DNA from 2 places in the Acidiphilium sp. 34-64-41 genome. Region 2 is predicted to be linked to the other one. Evidence: predicted binding sites of a transcription regulator. Region 2 holds the regulator's gene; the other holds the start of a gene.
What was found. Region 2 encodes HrcA, which represses chaperone genes, less so after heat shock. Its sites were predicted from a motif close to GTTNGCACTCNCNNNNNGNGAGTGCNAAC; they were not measured.

Region 1 (4,382 bases), on a different contig from region 2:
ACGGACCGCAGCCAGCCAGACGCGGTCGGTATCAGTCTTCTCGTGGTATCGCTTGTTCGACCCGTCGGTCGGGGATGAGCCAGAGCAGCGCGACCAGGGCGTAGAGGGCATCGGCCAGGGTGGTGTTGATGAAGGCGAGGATGATTCCGGTGGTGTAGAGGATGGGGGAGGTTTTGCCTTTCAGGTCGCGCCCGATGGCCTTGGAGAGGGCCGAGTTGCTGCCTTGGGCGCGGATGATGGTGGTTTGCAGGATGTACCAGGCGATGGCGGGCATCAGCAGGGCGAGGCCGTAGAGGGCGGTTGGGATTGGGGCGGTGTGGTGTGCGCCGAGCCAGGCGGTGGCGAAGGGGATGAGTGACAGCCAGAACAGCAGGTGCAAATTGGCCCAGAGGATGGCGCCGGTGACGCGCGGGACGAGCTGGAAGAAATGGTGGTGGTTGTTCCAGTAGATTGCGACATAGACGAAACTGAGGATGTAGCTGACGAAGGTTGGGGCGGCGGTGGCGAGTGCGGTGAGGCTGGTGCCGTGCGGGATTTTCAGGTCGAGCACCATGATGGTGATGATGACGGCGATGACGCCATCGCTGAAGGCGGCCAGACGGTCTTTTTCCATTCCTGGAGCTTTTTCATGGTTTCAAAATCGGTGCAACGCGGCGTGACCGGTTCGGCAAAAAGAAAGGCCGTGGATTGCTCCACGGCCTTTTTGACGTATCAGCGGAAGGCGGTGGATCAGAAATCCATATCGCCCATGCCGCCCATGCCGCCCATACCGCCGCCGCCGCCACCCTGGGGTGCCTTTTTCTCGGGGCGTTCGGCGACCATGGCTTCGGTCGTCACCAGCAGGCCGGCCACCGAGGCGGCGTCCTGCAGGGCGGTGCGGACCACTTTGGTCGGGTCGATGATGCCGGCCTTGACCAGATCCTTGAACTCGCCGGACTGGGCATCGAAGCCCCAACCGTAGTCGTCCTTGTCGAGCACTTTGCCGGAGATCACGGCGCCGTCTTCACCTGCGTTTTCGGCGATCTGGCGCATCGGGACCAGGATTGCCTTGCGGATGATGTCGATGCCGAAGCGTTGATCGTCGTTGTCGGCCTTGACCTTGGAGAGGATCAGCGAGGCGCGTGCGAGGGCGACGCCGCCGCCGGGGACAATGCCTTCTTCGACGGCTGCGCGGGTTGCGTGCAAAGCGTCGTCAACGCGATCCTTGCGCTCTTTCACTTCGGCTTCCGAGGCGCCACCGACGCGGATGACCGCGACGCCGCCGGCGAGCTTGGCGAGGCGTTCCTGCAGCTTCTCGCGATCGTAGTCCGAGGTGGTTTCCTCGACCTGCGCGCGGATCTGGTTGCAGCGGCCGGTGATGTCGGCCTTTTTGCCGGCGCCTTCGACGATGGTGGTGTTTTCCTTCTCGATCAACACCTTCTTCGCACGGCCGAGCATGGCGAGCGTGACGGTTTCCAGCTTGATGCCGAGGTCTTCGCTGATGACCTGACCACCCGTGAGGATCGCGAGGTCTTCCAGCATCGCCTTGCGGCGATCACCGAAGCCCGGTGCCTTGACGGCTGCGATTTTGAGGCCGCCACGGAGTTTATTCACGACCAGGGTCGCGAGGGCTTCGCCTTCGACGTCTTCAGCGATGATCAGCAAGGGCTTGCCGGACTGGACGATGGATTCGAGCAGCGGCAGCATCGGCTGGAGGCCGGAGAGCTTCTTTTCGTGGATCAGGATGTAGGGGTTATCCAGGTCCGCGACCATCTTTTCCGGGTTGGTGATGAAGTAGGGCGAGACATAGCCGCGGTCGAACTGCATGCCCTCGACCACATCGAGCTCGGTCTGGATGCCCTTGGCTTCTTCGACGGTGATGACACCCTCGTTGCCGACCTTCTGCATCGCTTCGGAGATCATCTTGCCGATTTCGGCTTCGCCGTTGGCTGAGATGGTGCCGACCTGGGCGGTTTCGGTCGGGTTGTTGATCTTTTTGGTGCGCTTCTTCAGCTCTTCGACGACGGCGATCACGGCCTTATCGATGCCGCGCTTCAAGTCCATCGGGTTCATGCCGGCGGCGACGGCTTTGACGCCTTCGCGGACGATGGCCTGGGCGAGAACGGTGGCGGTGGTGGTGCCGTCACCGGCGAGGTCGTTGGTGCGCGAAGCGACTTCGCGGACCATCTGGGCACCCATGTTCTCGAAGCGATCGGAAAGCTCGATTTCCTTCGCAACGGTGACACCGTCCTTGGTGATGCGCGGCGAGCCGAAGCTCTTTTCGAGGACGACGTTGCGGCCTTTGGGGCCGAGCGTGACTTTTACCGCGTTGGCGAGAACGTCGACGCCGCGGAGCATACGCTCACGGGCATCGGCTGAAAAACGAACGTCTTTGGCAGCCATGGTTGTGTTCCTTTTAGAAAATTATGGGGTCGGGAAGGTTCAGGCGGCCTTTTTCTTGGCGGCCGGGGTGCCTTCGATGACGCCCATGATGTCGGATTCCTTCATGATCAACAGCTCTTCGCCGTCGAGCTTCACTTCGGTGCCGGACCATTTGCCGAACAGGATGCGGTCGCCGGCCTTGACGTCGAGCGCCACGATGGCGCCGGCTTCATTGCGCGCGCCTGCACCGACGGCGATGACTTCGCCTTCCATCGGCTTTTCCTTGGCGGTGTCGGGGATGATGATGCCACCGGCGGTCTTTTCCTCGGCGTTCAGCCGGCGGACGACCACACGGTCGTGGAGGGGACGGAATTTCATCGGATCGCTCCTGATTTGGTTACGGTCGTAAACGGCTCAGCCGGCGCCGACCCTGAAGAGGCATCAGGCGCTGCTAGCACTCTCATCGGGAGAGTGCCAGACGTTTAAATCTTGGGTGGTGATGTGTCAAGACCGGCAGCACTTTGGGGTGTTGAGTGCTAATGCATTGATATCGCAGATTTTTCTTGCCAGACCCCCCGGTTGTCATGCCATGTTCATGAAACAGAGGACGCGGTGGCACAGGGCTTTTTCAACGGGTTATGAGGGTGATGCCATGAGTTTAAGTAAGCAATTACAAGGGTATCGGCTGACGACGGCGGAAATTTTGTATCATATGCCGGACCATCCGGGTGTTTTGCAGAGTTTTGTCTGGCAGGAGTTGGACATTGCGCCGCGCTACCCGGTTTTGAACGGATTTCTGGCGTTTTGGGCGCGGCAGATCGAGGGGCGGTTGCACTCGGTACGGGTGGGTTCGGCGGCGTTGATTTCGCCGGGCGAGCTGCGGCATGGCAGTTTGCTGACGTTGCAGTAGTCGGTGCGTGCGGATGACGTGAACGTCGCGGCCGGTAGCGTTGCGCGGCGGACACGGCGCGGATTTTTGGGTTGTGACGCTGCGTTTGGTCAGTGAATTTTAAGGATTTGGTGCGATAAGTGCTCGTCTTGCAAGGTCGGGCAATGGGTCGTTTGGAGGTCATCTTTAGGTTGGTGGGTGCGCTGTTTCTGCTGGCGGTGACAGGGGTGGTCGCGCGGGCGGATGGTGTGGCACCGGGGCTCAATCCGGCGGTGGTTGCGGCGGAAACCCGCGTGGCGCTTGGATTTGCCGTGCAGGGTACCCACTACAGCGAGGGTTTCGCCGGCGCATCCGACCAGGAAAACGGCGTGTTGCCGGGGTTTACCGCGGAAGCATCGCGGTTGGGGCCATTGCTGGGGCTGCCAGGTATTTATTCCGGCGTGGTGTATGATTTTTCCGGCGGGCCGCTGGCCTATAACGGGTTTATCCAGGGCGGCGCGGCACCGGGATTGTCGCCGTATGACGCGACCGATCATGCGCGCTTCAATACGATTGAAGTACGATTGGGGAGGGCGTTGGCGCTTTCGACGGCGGTCGATGTGATTCCGTTTGTCACGGCCGGGTATCAGAACTGGTATCGCGATGTCGGAGGTGCCGGTGGGTACGGTGAGTTCTACCGGGCGGCGATCGCTGGTGTCGGCGCGCGGTTCGACGTTGCAGTGAGTGATCGGTTAGTGATTTCAGCGACGGCGGAGGGGCTTGCGGTGGTTGGCGGGCGTGCTTCGGCGCCCGCCTTGGGGTTTGCTGCGGGATTTGGGACCAGCGGTGAGGAGGCGGTTCATCTCGGTGCCGATTGGCGGTTGAGCAATGCCTTGCATCTGTTCGCCGGGCTTGGGGTTCGGCACTTCAATTATGCCGGATCGGCGTTGAACAATGGTTTTTACGAGCCGCCGAGTAGTACGCTGGTGGTGCGCAGTGAAGTTGGGGTGGCATTCGGCTTTCGGTGACGCCGACCGGGAAACACAAATGATTCCGAGGATTTTTCCGGGTCAGGAAAATAATTTCTAACAGGACGTTATTTTCGCTTTCCCACCTGCCCCAGTTTGGGCTATCCATTCTTTCATGATGAGGT
Region 2 (12,937 bases):
CTTGGCGAACATCTTGTCGTTCATCACGCCGTACAAATTCGGCCCGACCCCGTTCGCCCCGCCGCTGTTCACCGAATGGCAGGCCGCGCATTGCTGCGCCACGAAACTCGCCCCCTTGCTGACATCCGCCTTGACGATCAACCCGTCGATCGAGGGCACACCACCCCCGGCCGGTGCCGTCGCGGTAGCCGCCGTCGCAATCACCGGCTTCTTCGGCGCATCCTTGCCGGAAATGATTCCGGCCGCGTGAGTCGCGATCCAGAACACCAGCCCGGCCGACAGAATGCCGCCCGCGATCTTGTTCAGCAGCAACGGATCACGACGCTTGCCGCTGGTACCGTTCGCATGGGGGTTCGGCGTATTCATAGTCAGACATCCTCCAGAGCTTTACCGGGGGATGTATAACGATTTAGGAAAGTGCGACAAGCGATAACGTGATCGCACGCAGGGAGGCCGCAATTTCATCACCGATCATCCTGATCCCCGCCCGGCTGGGCTCGACTCGCCTGCCCGGCAAACCGCTGGCCGATATCGCCGGCCTGCCGATGATCGTCCACGTCCTGCGCCGCGCCCAGGCCGCCGCGATCGGGCCGGTCGTCATCGCCTGCGCCGAACTCGCCATCGCCGATGCCGTGCAGCAAGCCGGCGGCACCGCGATCATGACCGATCCCGATCTGCCCAGCGGTTCCGACCGCATCGCCGCCGCCCTCACCAGCTTCGACCCCGCCCGCATCCATGACATCGTGATCAACCTGCAAGGCGACCTGCCCGGCTTCGACCCCGCAACCCTGCACGACCTGCTCGCCGTGCTCGAAAACCCAGCCTTCGACATCGCAACCCTGGTCGCCCCGATCACCAGCCCCGATGAAGCCGCGGCCGATCAGGTGGTCAAAGCCGCCTGCGGCTTCGAATCAAGCGACATCGCCCCGGCACTCTATTTCTCGCGCCACATCATCCCCTCCGGCGCCGGGCCGCTGTGGCATCACATCGGCGTCTACGCCTACCGCCGCGCGGCGCTCGAACGCTTCGTCGCCGCCCCGCCCTCCCCGCTCGAACGGCGCGAGAAACTCGAACAATTGCGCGCCCTCGAACTCGGCCTGCGGATCGGCGCCGCACGCATCACCCACGCGCCGTTCGGCGTCGACACGCCAGACGATCTGGACCGCGCCCGCCGCGAACTCGCCGCCAAGGACCTCAATCAGCCATGACCGACACCATCGCCTTCCAGGGCGTCCCCGGCGCCTATTCCGATCTCGCCTGCCGCACCGCCTTCCCGGGCATGGCAACCCTGCCCTGCCAGACCTTCGAAGCCGCGATCGATGCGGTCCGCTCCGGCGCCGCAACCCTCGCCATGCTGCCGACCGAAAACTCCCTGTCCGGCCGCGTGCCGGACATGCACACCCTGCTGCCGGACTCCGGCCTCTCGATCATCGCGGAGCATTTCCAGCGCGTCGAGCATTGCCTGCTCGGCACACCCGGCGCCACGCTGGCGGACGTGCGGAAAATCCACTCCCACGCCGTCGCCCTCGGCCAGATCCGCGCCCTGGTCCGCGAGCTCGGCGCGCAAACCGTGGTCGAGGCCGATACCGCCGGCTCGGCCGAGCTGGTCGCGCGCTGGAACCGGTCGGAAAGTGCCGCCATCGCCTCGTCGCTCGCCGCCGAAATCTACGGGCTCGACATCCTCCGCCGCAATGTCGAAGACGCCGCCCACAACACCACCCGCTTCTACGTGATGGCAAAAACCCCCCGCCTGCCGCCGGTCGGGGCGGATAATCTGATCACCAGCTTCGTCTTCCGCGTCCGCAACGTGCCCGCCGCGCTGTTCAAGGCGCTCGGCGGCTTCGCCACCAACGGCGTCAACATGACCCGGCTGGAAAGCTACATGGTCGGCGGCCAGTTCTCCGCCACCCAGTTCCTCGCCGAGATCGACGGCCATCCCGAGCAGCGCGACGTCCGCCTTGCGCTGGAAGAGCTGAATTTCTTCTCCCGCGAAATCCGCATCCTCGGCGTCTACCCCGCCGCACCCTTCCGCCTGGCCCAGCGCGCGGCCCAGAGCGGCGCCGACTGAAACCTGGCGTTGTACGAACCGTCCGGCAACGAATCGTTAGATATTGCACCACGACCACCCAAGCACCGCCGAATTTCATTGTGACCAACGATCGGCTTTGCTAACACTCACCGCGATCGAGGCGCAATAACCGCCTCACAGGGCAGGCACCGACACAAAACGCAACCGGTGATTGTCAGGAGAGTGCGATGACCGTGCCGAGCGAGACGTTCAACCCGATCAGCACACCGGCCGCCGACTGGAGCGATCCGGCGAACTGGTCGGGCGGCGTGGTGCCGGGCGCCGGCGTCGCCGCCGCCATCACCGGCACGACCGCCCTGCTCGACCCCGGCGTCACGATCGAAGCCAGCCTCGCCCTCGCCGGCGCCGCCGTGCTGAGCGGCAACGATGGTGCCGTGGTGCTGGGATCATCCGCGGCCGTCACCATCTCCGGCAGCGGCGCGCTCTACGCGAACGATTCCGTGGTCAACCAGGGTGTCATCGCGCTCGGCGCGGCATCGAGCCTCAGCGTCGTGGTCGAACTCGGCGCGCTCAGCGGCCTCACCGGCGCGGCACCGCCCAGCTTCGCCAACACCGGCACCATCGCACTCGAAACCGGCGCCACGCTCGCCATCACCGGCACCGCATTCGAAAACACGGGCACGCTCGCGCTCGCAGGCGGCACGCTGATGCTCGACGGCGGCGCGCTCGGCGGCGGCGGGACGATCGATCTCGCCGGCGGCGCGCTCGCCTGGCTGGGTGATGGCGTGGCCGACCAGCAGGTCAGCTTCGCGGGCGGCACGCTCGCCCTGGCCGATCCCCTGCTCGGTGCCGCGGTCTCGCTCACCGGCTTCACCAGCGGCGATGTCCTGCTGCTGCCGACCCTGGCAGACGCGCGCATCGCCCAAAGCAACGGCCAGGTCACCATCGAGACCGCGACCGGCATCGTCGAAGGCAGTTTCGCGCTCGCCGGCGCGCCCGCGCTCAGCGTCGTCGCATCGGGCAGCGGCAGCGCCGTGGTCATCGCCGCCGCCAGCGCGCCCGCCCCGGCGTACGACCCGCCGTGCTTCGCGCGCGGCACCGCCATCCTCACCCCCAGCGGCTATCGCCCGGTCGAACACCTCGCGGTCGGCGATCCGGTGATCACCGCCAGCGCCGGCGTGCAGCCGATCGTCTGGGTCGGCCAGCATACCTCAGACCTTGCGACCCACCCCGCACCCCACCGGGTGCAACCCATCCGCATCGCCGCCGGCGCGCTCGCGCACAGCGTGCCGCGCCGCGCCCTGCGGGTCTCGCCCGACCACGCCATCGCGCTGGACGGCGTGCTGATCCCCGCGAAACTACTTGTCAACGGCGCCACGATCATCCAGGAACAGGATTGCCTCGCGATCACCTATCACCACATCGAACTCGCCCGGCATGACATCGTGCTGGCCGAAGCCGCACCGTGCGAAACCTATCTCGATACCGGCAACCGCGCCGGTTTCAGCACCGCCTCATCCTGGCCGGTGCGCCAGAAACGCTGGGACCGCGATGCCTGCGCGCCGCTGGTCACCGCCGGCGCCCGCTTGCGCCGCAGCCGCGCCGCGCTGCACGACCGTGCCTGCGCGCTCGGCTTTGCCCCGGCAGCCGCCGCCACGGTCGGCCTCTGGATCGATGGCCGGCCCGCCGCGCGCGATGCCGCCGGGCGCTTCGCCGTGCCGCTGGTGCACGGCGGCCGCGCGATCATCCGCTCGCACCGCTTCATCCCCGCACATTTCGATCCTGGGTCGGACGACCGTCGCGAACTCGGCGTCGCCATCACCACCCTGCGCGCCGGCCGCCGCCACTTCAACCCCGACGATCTGGCCCAATCCGGCTTTCACCCCCGCGCCAGCGGCGATACCGCCCGCTGGACCGATGGCAACGGCGTGATCCATCTGCCAACCTGTGTGCGATCGATCGCGGTCGACATCGCTGGCCTGCCCCTGGCCTGGCAGCGCGCCGCACCGCCACAGTGACAAATCGATGACACTGCCTCACCCTGGGTTGCGTCACACGCCGGGGCATTTCAAAAACCGGGCATCGTTCAACATCAAGGATCATCGATGACACGATTTCGCCTGGCTCTCGCGCTCGCCGCGACGCTCCTACCCGCCATCGCCGCCGCCGCGCCGCCGCAGTTCGCCCTGACCGGCAGCATCCCGATCGCCGGACCGGTGAAATGGGACTATCTGGCCACCCAGCCCGGCACCAACCGCCTGTTCGCGGCGGAGGGCGACCGCGTCGTCGTGGTCGATATCGCGACGCGGGAACTCATCGCCACCATCGCCCCGATCGATGGGGCCCACGGCATCGCCCTCGCGCCGCGCCTCAATCGCGGCTTCGCGACCGCGGGCATTGCCGGCACGGTCACGATGTTCAACCTGAAGACCCTCAAACCGATCAAGACCATCGACGTCGCCCCCGGCCCGGACGCCATCGCCTACGACCCCGCGACCGAACGTGTCTTCGTGCCCAATGAAAAAACCCAGGCGCTGATCGCGATCGATGCCCGCACCGGCAAAATCATCAAACGCATCCCGTTCCACGCCGATCCCGAATTCATCGTCACCGATGGCCGCGGCACCGCCTATCTCAACCTCAACTCGGCCGATCAGATCGCGGTGGTGAACACCCGCACGCTGAAGATCATGCGGCGAATCAACGTAGCCCCCACCTGCCACGGCCCCACCGGCCTTGCGATCGATCGGGCCCGCCAACGGCTGTTCGTGTCCTGCCGCAATCACGCGGTCGATGTCGTCGCGGCGCGCTCCGGGCGCATCCTGGCCACCCTGCCGATTCCGGCGTTTTCCGATGCGATGCGGTTCGACCCCTCGCGCAACCTCGCCTTCGCCCCCAGCATCGATGGTACCCTCACGGTGATCGGCGCGGCCGGCAAGCACGGCTATAAAATCGTCCAGACCCTGAAAACCGCCCCCACCGCCCGCACCATGGCGTTCGATCAGGCAACCCAGACCGCCTATCTTTCAGCCGCCACCATCGTCAAAACCCTGCCGCCGGCACCGGGCAAGAGCTACGGCAAGCCCGAGTTCGCACCGGGGAGTTTCCACATCCTGATCGTCAAGGCCGACAAACATTGAGCTGAACGACAGCGCGGCCGCCGGGCCGCGCTGTCAGCCGAGCAGGCGGCCGATCACCCTCGCGGTGTAATCGACCACCGGAATGATCTTGCCGTAATTGATCCGGCTCGGGCCGATCACGCCGATCGCGCCGACGATCCGATCGTTCCGATTGCGTGCCGGGGCGACCACCATCGACATGCCGGACGCGCCGAACAGGCCGCTCTCCGCGCCGATGAAAATCCGCACCCCGTCCGATTGTTCGGCCAGTTCGAGCAGTTTCAGCATGGTCTCCTGCGCTTCCAGCCGCTCGAACAATTGTTGCAGCGAGGCCAGCTTGTCGACCTGATCGATATCCGCCAGCAACCGCCCCTGCCCGCGCACGATCAACGACCCGCCCCGCCCCTCACCCGACCAGGTGGCGAGACCCGCCTCGACAATGCCCGCCGCGATCGAGTCGAGCGCCGAACGGTCCGCATTCATGTCCGCCGCCACCCGCAGCCGCAGATCGGCCAGCGACAGGCCCGATAATTGCGCGTTCAAATAATTGCTCGCCTCTTGCAACGCCGACGGCGGCAGGCCGAGCGGCGTCTCAATCACCCGGTTCTCTACCTGGCCATCCGCCGAAACCAGCACCACCAGCGCCCGGCCGGAGCTGAGCGGTACGAATTCGATATGCTTGACCGCCCCTTCCGATTTCGGCGCCAGCACGATGCCCGCCGCCGACGACAAGCCCGACAACAGGGTGGAAGCCTCGGTCAGCGTGTCCTGCACCGACCGGCCGGACTGCGCGAGCGCCGCCTCGATCCGCTCGCGCTCCTCATCAGATAATTCACCGAAATGCAGCAACCCATCGACGAACAGCCGCAACCCCCGGTCGGTCGGCAGGCGCCCGGCCGAAATATGCGGCGAAAACAGCAATCCCGCCTCGGTCAGATCGGCCATGACATTACGGATCGTCGCTGGCGACAGGCCCAGCGGCAACAGGCGCGATAACGTCCGGCTGCCTACCGGCTCACCGGTTTCGACATATTGCTCGACAATTTCGCGCAACACCGCAGCCGATCGGGCATCGAGCCCGGGCGGCCGTTTGGTCGGGGCGCCTGACTGAAACGTGCGCGGCGGTCGCGGGGGTGACTGGTCCATCCGCCGAGAAGAGGCTATCGCGGGGCGAAAATCAAGCAACCATCGCAACCGCACCGGAGCCCCCATCATGAACACCCCCACACGACCCAGCGGCCGCACGGCCGATGCGCTGCGCCGCGTTGAAATCGTCACCGGCTTTTCCCACCACGCGGAAGGCTCGGCGCTGATCCGCATGGGCGGCACCGAAGTGCTGTGCGCCGCCAGCGTGGAATCCCGCGTGCCCGGCTTTCTGCGCAACACCGGCCTGGGTTGGGTGACGGCGGAATACGGCATGCTGCCGCGCGCCACCCACACCCGCGGCGACCGCGAAGCGGCGCGCGGCAAGCAATCCGGCCGCACCCAGGAAATCCAGCGCCTGATCGGCCGCAGCCTGCGCGCCGTGGTCGATCGGAAATTGCTCGGTGAAATGAGCATCACCCTCGATTGCGACGTGCTGAACGCCGATGGCGGCACCCGCTGCGCCGCGATCACCGGCTCCTACGTGGCCCTGGCGCTCGCGATCAGGAAACTCCAGGCCAACAACGTGCTCAAGGCCAACCCGCTGATCGGCCAGGTCGCCGCGGTATCCTGCGGCATATTCGAGGGCCGCCCGGTGCTCGACCTCGACTATGCCGAAGATTCCAACGCCGAGGCCGATGCGAATTTCGTGCTGACCGCCGCGGGCGGCATCGTCGAAATCCAGGCGACGGCGGAACAGGCGACCTTCGACGAAGCCGCCTTCACCGCCTTGCTCGGCCTCGCCCGCAGCGGCACCGCCGCGCTGTTCGCCGCCCAGACCGCGGCCATCGAGGCGGCGTGATGCGGCTCGAAGGCGGCCAGCGGCTGATCATCGCGACCCATAACCCGGGCAAACTCGCGGAGTTCGCCCTGCTGCTGGCACCGTTCGGGTTGAACTGCGTCGCATCGAGCGCGCTGGGTCTGCCCGAACCGGCGGAAACCGCGCCGGACTTCGCGGGCAACGCACAAATCAAGGCCCTGGAAGCCGCACGCGCCAGCGACACCTGGGCGCTCGCCGATGATTCCGGCCTGCTGGTCAGCGCCATGGCCAACGCCCCCGGCGTACGCTCGGCGCGCTTCGCCACCGAAGCCGGCGGCTACACCCAGGCCATGGCGCGCATCATCGCAGCCACCCGCACCAACGATCACGCCGCCTTCGCCTGCGCCATCTGCCTCGCGACGCCGGATGGCAAAACCGCAACCTACCTCGGCTACTGCCACGGCCACATCGCCGCCACGCCGCGCGGAGCCAGCGGCTTCGGCTACGACCCGATCTTCATCCCCGCCGGCGCAACCCAGAGCTTCGGCGAAATGGACAAACCCACCAAAGCCGCCATCAGCCACCGCGGCCGGGCACTCAGGCAGTTCGTGTCAGCGCATTGCGGGTGATGCTGGCCGGTGGTGGGGGCGCTTGAAGTGAGCATCTGGCCTGGGTCGCCCTCCCCTTGCCTAAAACTAATGGATTTTAAAGGCTCCGCCTTTAACGGGGTCCAGGGGCAGAGCCCCTGGCCTTGCTTACTTCAAGCGCCCCTACCACCAACCGGCATTACTCCGCCGGCACCAGCACGCGGTCTGCCGTCATCATTGGCACGGGCAGGAATTTTGCGTAATCGCGTGGTACGATCATCCAGACGTGCTGGATGGTGCGGTCCCATGCGTTCAGCAGTGCTTCGGCGTAGCGGCTCTGGGTTTCGCGTGCGTGTTCGGTGACCAGGGCGCGCAGTTGGTCGGCCCAGTAGGGCTCGGAAACACGGTTCCATAATAGTGTTTCCGGGTTGATCCGCAGCTCGAAATCATCGCTGGCGTCGTAGACGAAGGCGATGCCGCCGGTGAAGCCGGCGCCGAAATTATCGCCGGTCGCACCCAGAATGACCACGGTGCCGCCGGTCATGTATTCGCAGGCGTTCGAGCCTGAGCCTTCGATGACGGCGACGGCGCCGGAGTTGCGGACCGCGAAGCGCTCGCCCGCCTGGCCGGCGGCGAATAATTTACCTGCCGTGGCCCCATAGAGGCAGGTGTTGCCGATGATGGTGTTTTCGTTGCTGATCATGTTCGAGGATGGTGCCGGGCGCACCACGATGGTCGCACCCGACAGGCCTTTGCCGACATAGTCGTTGGCGTCGCCGAAGACTTCCAGTTTCAGCCCCTGGACCGCGAACGCGCCGAGCGACTGGCCGGCCGCACCGCGCAGGCGCACGGTGACATGATCGGGCTTGAGGTCCATGCCCTTCATGGTCCGCACGATGCGCGATGAAAACTTGGTACCGATTGCGCGATGGGTATTGCGGATGCCGTATTGCAGCTGCATTTTTTCACCGCGCTCGAAGAACGCGCCGGCATCCGCGATCATCTGGGCATCGAGCGTTTCGGGCACTTCGTTGCGGCCTTCGAGCGTGCAGTAGCGCGCGTGCGGGCCGGGGTCGGCCTGGGCGAGAATCGCGTTCAGATCGAGATCGTCGAGAATCTCAGAGCCGCGCGAGACCTGGTGCAGGTAATCGGTCCGCCCGATCACATCCGCCAGATGGCGCACGCCGAGCGAGGCCAGGATATGCCGGACATCCTCGGCCACGAACGAGAACAAATTGATGACTTTCTCAGGTGTACCTTCAAACTTCGCACGCAACGCCTCATCTTGCGTGCACACGCCGACCGGGCAGGTGTTGGAATGGCACTGCCGCACCATGATGCAGCCCATGGCGACGAGCGATGCGGTGCCGATGCCGAATTCCTCGGCGCCGAGCATGGCGGCGATCACCACGTCGCGCCCCGTCTTGATGCCGCCATCGGTGCGCAGTTTCACCTTGTGGCGCAGGCGGTTGAGCATCAGGACCTGATGCGCTTCCGACAGGCCCATTTCCCAGGGCAGGCCGGCGTATTTGATCGAGCTTTGCGGGCTCGCGCCGGTACCGCCGGAATGGCCCGAAATCAGGATCGCATCAGCCTTTGCCTTGGCGACGCCAGCAGCAATCGTTCCGATTCCGGATCGTGAAACCAGTTTCACGCAGACGCTGGCCTGCGGGTTGATCTGTTTCAGATCATAGATCAGCTGAGCCAGATCCTCGATCGAATAGATATCGTGATGCGGCGGCGGGCTGATCAGCATGACGCCCGGTGTCGCGTGGCGCAGCTTGGCGATCAGGCCGGTCACCTTGAAGCCGGGCAGCTGGCCACCCTCGCCCGGCTTGGCGCCCTGGGCCACTTTGATCTCGATCTCGCGGCAGTTGTTGAGATATTCGGCGTTGACGCCGAACCGGCCGGACGCGATCTGCTTGATTGCGGAGGATGCGTTATCGCCGTTGGCGCGGGGTTTCGCGCGCTCGGCATCTTCGCCGCCTTCGCCGGAATCCGATCGTGCGCCGATCCGGTTCATCGCGATCGAGAGCGTCTCATGCGCTTCCGGCGAGAGGGCACCGAGCGAAATGCCTGGTGCCAACAGGCGTTTTCTGATCTCGGTGATGCTCTCCACCTCATCGACCGGAATTGGTGTCAGCCCCTCGCGGCGGAAATCGAGCAGGTCGCGCAGGGCGACGGGGGCTTGGCTGTGCACGGCATCGGCGTATTTTTTGTAGAGCGTGTAGCTATCGGTCGCGACCGCGGTTTGCAGCATGTGCACCATGCCGCCATCGAACGCATGGGTCTCGCCCTGGCGGCGCAGACGATACACGCCACCGACCGGCAGGGTCACCGCATCGGAATCCCATGCGGTCGCGAGAGCATGCCTGGGAAAAACTCAGCGACCAAAGCGCGCGACAGGCCGATCGCCTCGAAATTATAGCCGCCGCGATAGGATGAAATCACCGAGATGCCGAGTTTCGACATCACCTTGAGCAGACCCTTGCTCACGGCTTTCTTGTAGCGCCCGACGCAATCTTTCAGCGACAGCGTGCCGAACAGGCCGCGCCGATGGCGGTCCGCGATGCTTTCCTGCGCGAGATAGGCGTTGATCGTGGTGGCGCCGACGCCGATCAGCACGGCGAAATAATGCACATCCATGCATTCCGCCGCGCGCACGTTCAGGCTGGTGAACGTCCGCAGCGACTGGCGCACGAGATGCGTGTGCACCGCGCCGGTCGCGAGGATCATCGGGATCGGGGCGTGGGTTTCGTTGAAGGCTTCGTCAGTCAGAATAACATGAGTGCGGCCGGCGCGCACACCTTCCTCGGCCTCGCGGCGGATGCGTTCGATGGCGGCGCGCAACCCGGCCTCGCCGGCGGCGACGGGAAACGTGCAATCGACCACGCAGGCGTTCACACCCATGGTGCGGCGCATCGCATCGAACTCGGCGGTCGACAAAACCGGGCTGTCCAGCTGCAACAGATCGCATTGCTCGGAATCTTCATCGAGCACGTTGCCCAGATTGCCGAGCCGGGTCTTGAGCGACATCACGCGCGATTCCCGCAGGCTGTCGATCGCGGGATTGGTCACTTGCGAAAAATTCTGCCGGAAGTAATTGTGCAGGCCACGATAACGCTCCGATAACACGGCGATCGGCGTGTCATCGCCCATCGAGCCGATCGCCTCGCCCGCGTCCTCGACCATTGGGTGCAGGATCAGTTCGAGTTCCTCGAGCGTGTAGCCGACACCGAGCTGGCGGCGGCGGAGGTCTTCGCCGGCGAACAGCACGGGCTCCGGCGCATCGGTTTTCACGATATGATCGATCACGGTGATCCGCTTGGTCCAGGCGCCGAAATCCTGGCGCGCCGCCAGCACATCCATCATTTCGTTGTGGTGATAAAACCGGCCGCTGGCGAGATCGACCGCGATGGTCTCGCCCGGACCGACATGGCCGCGTTCGATGATGCGGATTTCATCGAGTTTCACCATGCCGGTTTCCGAGCCGATGATCAGCAGATCATCGCTGGTCTTGGTGAAGCGCAGCGGGCGCAACCCGTTGCGGTCGAGCCCGGCGATGACGAAGCGGCCATCGGTCGCGGTGATCGCGGCCGGGCCGTCCCACGGTTCCATCACCGCGTTGCAATAGGCGATCAGGTCGCGATGGGCGGTTTTCATCGTGGCATTGCTGCCCATCGCTGGTGGAATCATCAGCGTCTTTGCCATCGGCGCGTCGCGCCCACCGTGGATCAGCAGTTCGAACACGGCATCGAGCGTCGCGGTGTCGGAGCTGCCGGCCTGGATCACCGGCTTGATGTCATCGAGATGATTGTTGAGCACGGTGGCCGACAGGCGGGTCTCGTGGCTTTTCATCCAGTTGACGTTGCCGGCCAGTGTGTTGATTTCGCCGTTGTGCGCGAGCGTGCGGAACGGCTGCGCGAGCCGCCAGGTCGGGAACGTGTTGGTGGAATAGCGTTGATGATAGATCGCAAAGCGCGAGACGAAACGATCATCGAGCAGATCGGGGTAGAATTCGGTCAGGCTCTGGGCAAGGAACATGCCTTTGTAGATGATCGAGCGGCATGACAGCGAGCAGATATAGAGTTCGGGAATCTGCGCCTCGATCGCGGATTTTTCGATGCGGCGGCGAATGATGTAGAGATCGCGCTCGTAATCGGCTTCGGCCTTGCCGAGCGCGTTCCAGATCATGATCTGTTCGATTTCCGGCCGCGTCGCATTGGCTTTTTCGCCGATGCACGCAACATCGATCGGCACCTGCCGCCAGCCGTAGATGCGGTAGCCGAAATTCAGGATCTCGGTTTCGATGATCTGACGGCAGCGCTCCTGCGCCGAAAGATCGGTCTTGGGCAGGAACACCATGCCGACCGCGATCGGGCCCTGGCGCATCCGGTCGCCACCGCGCTCCACCGCATCGGCAAAGAAATCCTGTGGAATTTCCACGTGAATTCCCGCGCCATCGCCGGTCTTGCCATCGGCGTCGACCGCGCCGCGGTGCCAGACGGCCTTGAGCGCGTTGATCCCGGCAACGACCACATCGCGGCGCTTTTTGCCGTCGAGGGCGGCGATCAGGCCGACGCCGCAATTGTCGTGCTCCTGCGCGGGATCGTAGCTGCCGGCGAGTTTCGCGACATTGCTGTGCCAGGCTGCGAGAAATTCCGCTGCTGTCTCTTCGGTCATCGCATTCACTCCGCTGCGGTCGCGAACGACGCGCTCTGTTCGAGATATTGATGCATCGCGGCCGCGGCGTCGCGCCCGTCCTTGATCGCCCAGACCACCAGGCTCGCGCCGCGCACGATGTCGCCGGCGGCAAATACGCCGGGCAGCGCGGTCATGAAATCCTTCGAGCCAACCTTCAAGGTTCCCCAACGGGTCAGTGCCAGACCGGGCTCGTTGAAGGCACCGGGCAGGTCTTCGGGGTCGAATCCCAGGGCCTTGATGACCAGATCGGCCTCGATCGTGAAGGACGATCCGACAACCGGTTCGACGATCTGCCGGCCCGATGCATCGGCGAGGCCGAGGTGCATCCGCACCGCGCGCACGCCGGTGACGTGATCACCGCCCAGAAACGCTTCGGGTGCGGCGAGCCAGGTGAATTCGATGCCCTCGTCGATCGCGTTGGTGACCTCGCGCATCGAGCCGGGCATGTTCGCCCGGTCGCGCCGGTACAGGCAGGTGACCGAGGCGGCGTCCTGGCGGATGGCGGTGCGCACGCAATCCATCGCGGTATCGCCGCCGCCGATCACCACCACGCGCTTGCCGGCGGCGTTGAGCAGGCCGGAGTCGTAATCCGGCA

Region 1: a site for HrcA is predicted at 2,812-2,840, ahead of groES (co-chaperone GroES). Genes of this name have one in related genera too.

The regions. Positions count from the first base shown of each region.
Region 1 is NZ_NCJX01000067.1:259-4,640, forward strand. Features, by position in the region: gene B7X49_RS13260 (TMEM175 family protein) at 32-613, opposite strand; gene groL (chaperonin GroEL) at 730-2,382, opposite strand; gene groES (co-chaperone GroES) at 2,422-2,739, opposite strand; gene B7X49_RS13275 (usg protein) at 3,014-3,271, shown strand; gene B7X49_RS13280 (hypothetical protein) at 3,445-4,257, shown strand.
Region 2 is NZ_NCJX01000005.1:51,950-64,886, reverse strand. Features, by position in the region: gene B7X49_RS01920 (cytochrome c family protein) at 1-366, opposite strand, end outside; gene B7X49_RS01915 (3-deoxy-manno-octulosonate cytidylyltransferase) at 459-1,208, shown strand; gene B7X49_RS01910 (prephenate dehydratase) at 1,205-2,068, shown strand; gene B7X49_RS01905 (Hint domain-containing protein) at 2,257-4,047, shown strand; gene B7X49_RS01900 (YncE family protein) at 4,135-5,169, shown strand; gene hrcA (heat-inducible transcriptional repressor HrcA) at 5,203-6,294, opposite strand; gene rph (ribonuclease PH) at 6,362-7,093, shown strand; gene rdgB (RdgB/HAM1 family non-canonical purine NTP pyrophosphatase) at 7,093-7,680, shown strand; partial or broken gene gltB (glutamate synthase large subunit) at 7,838-12,321, opposite strand; gene B7X49_RS01875 (NAD(P)-dependent oxidoreductase) at 12,327-12,937, opposite strand, start outside.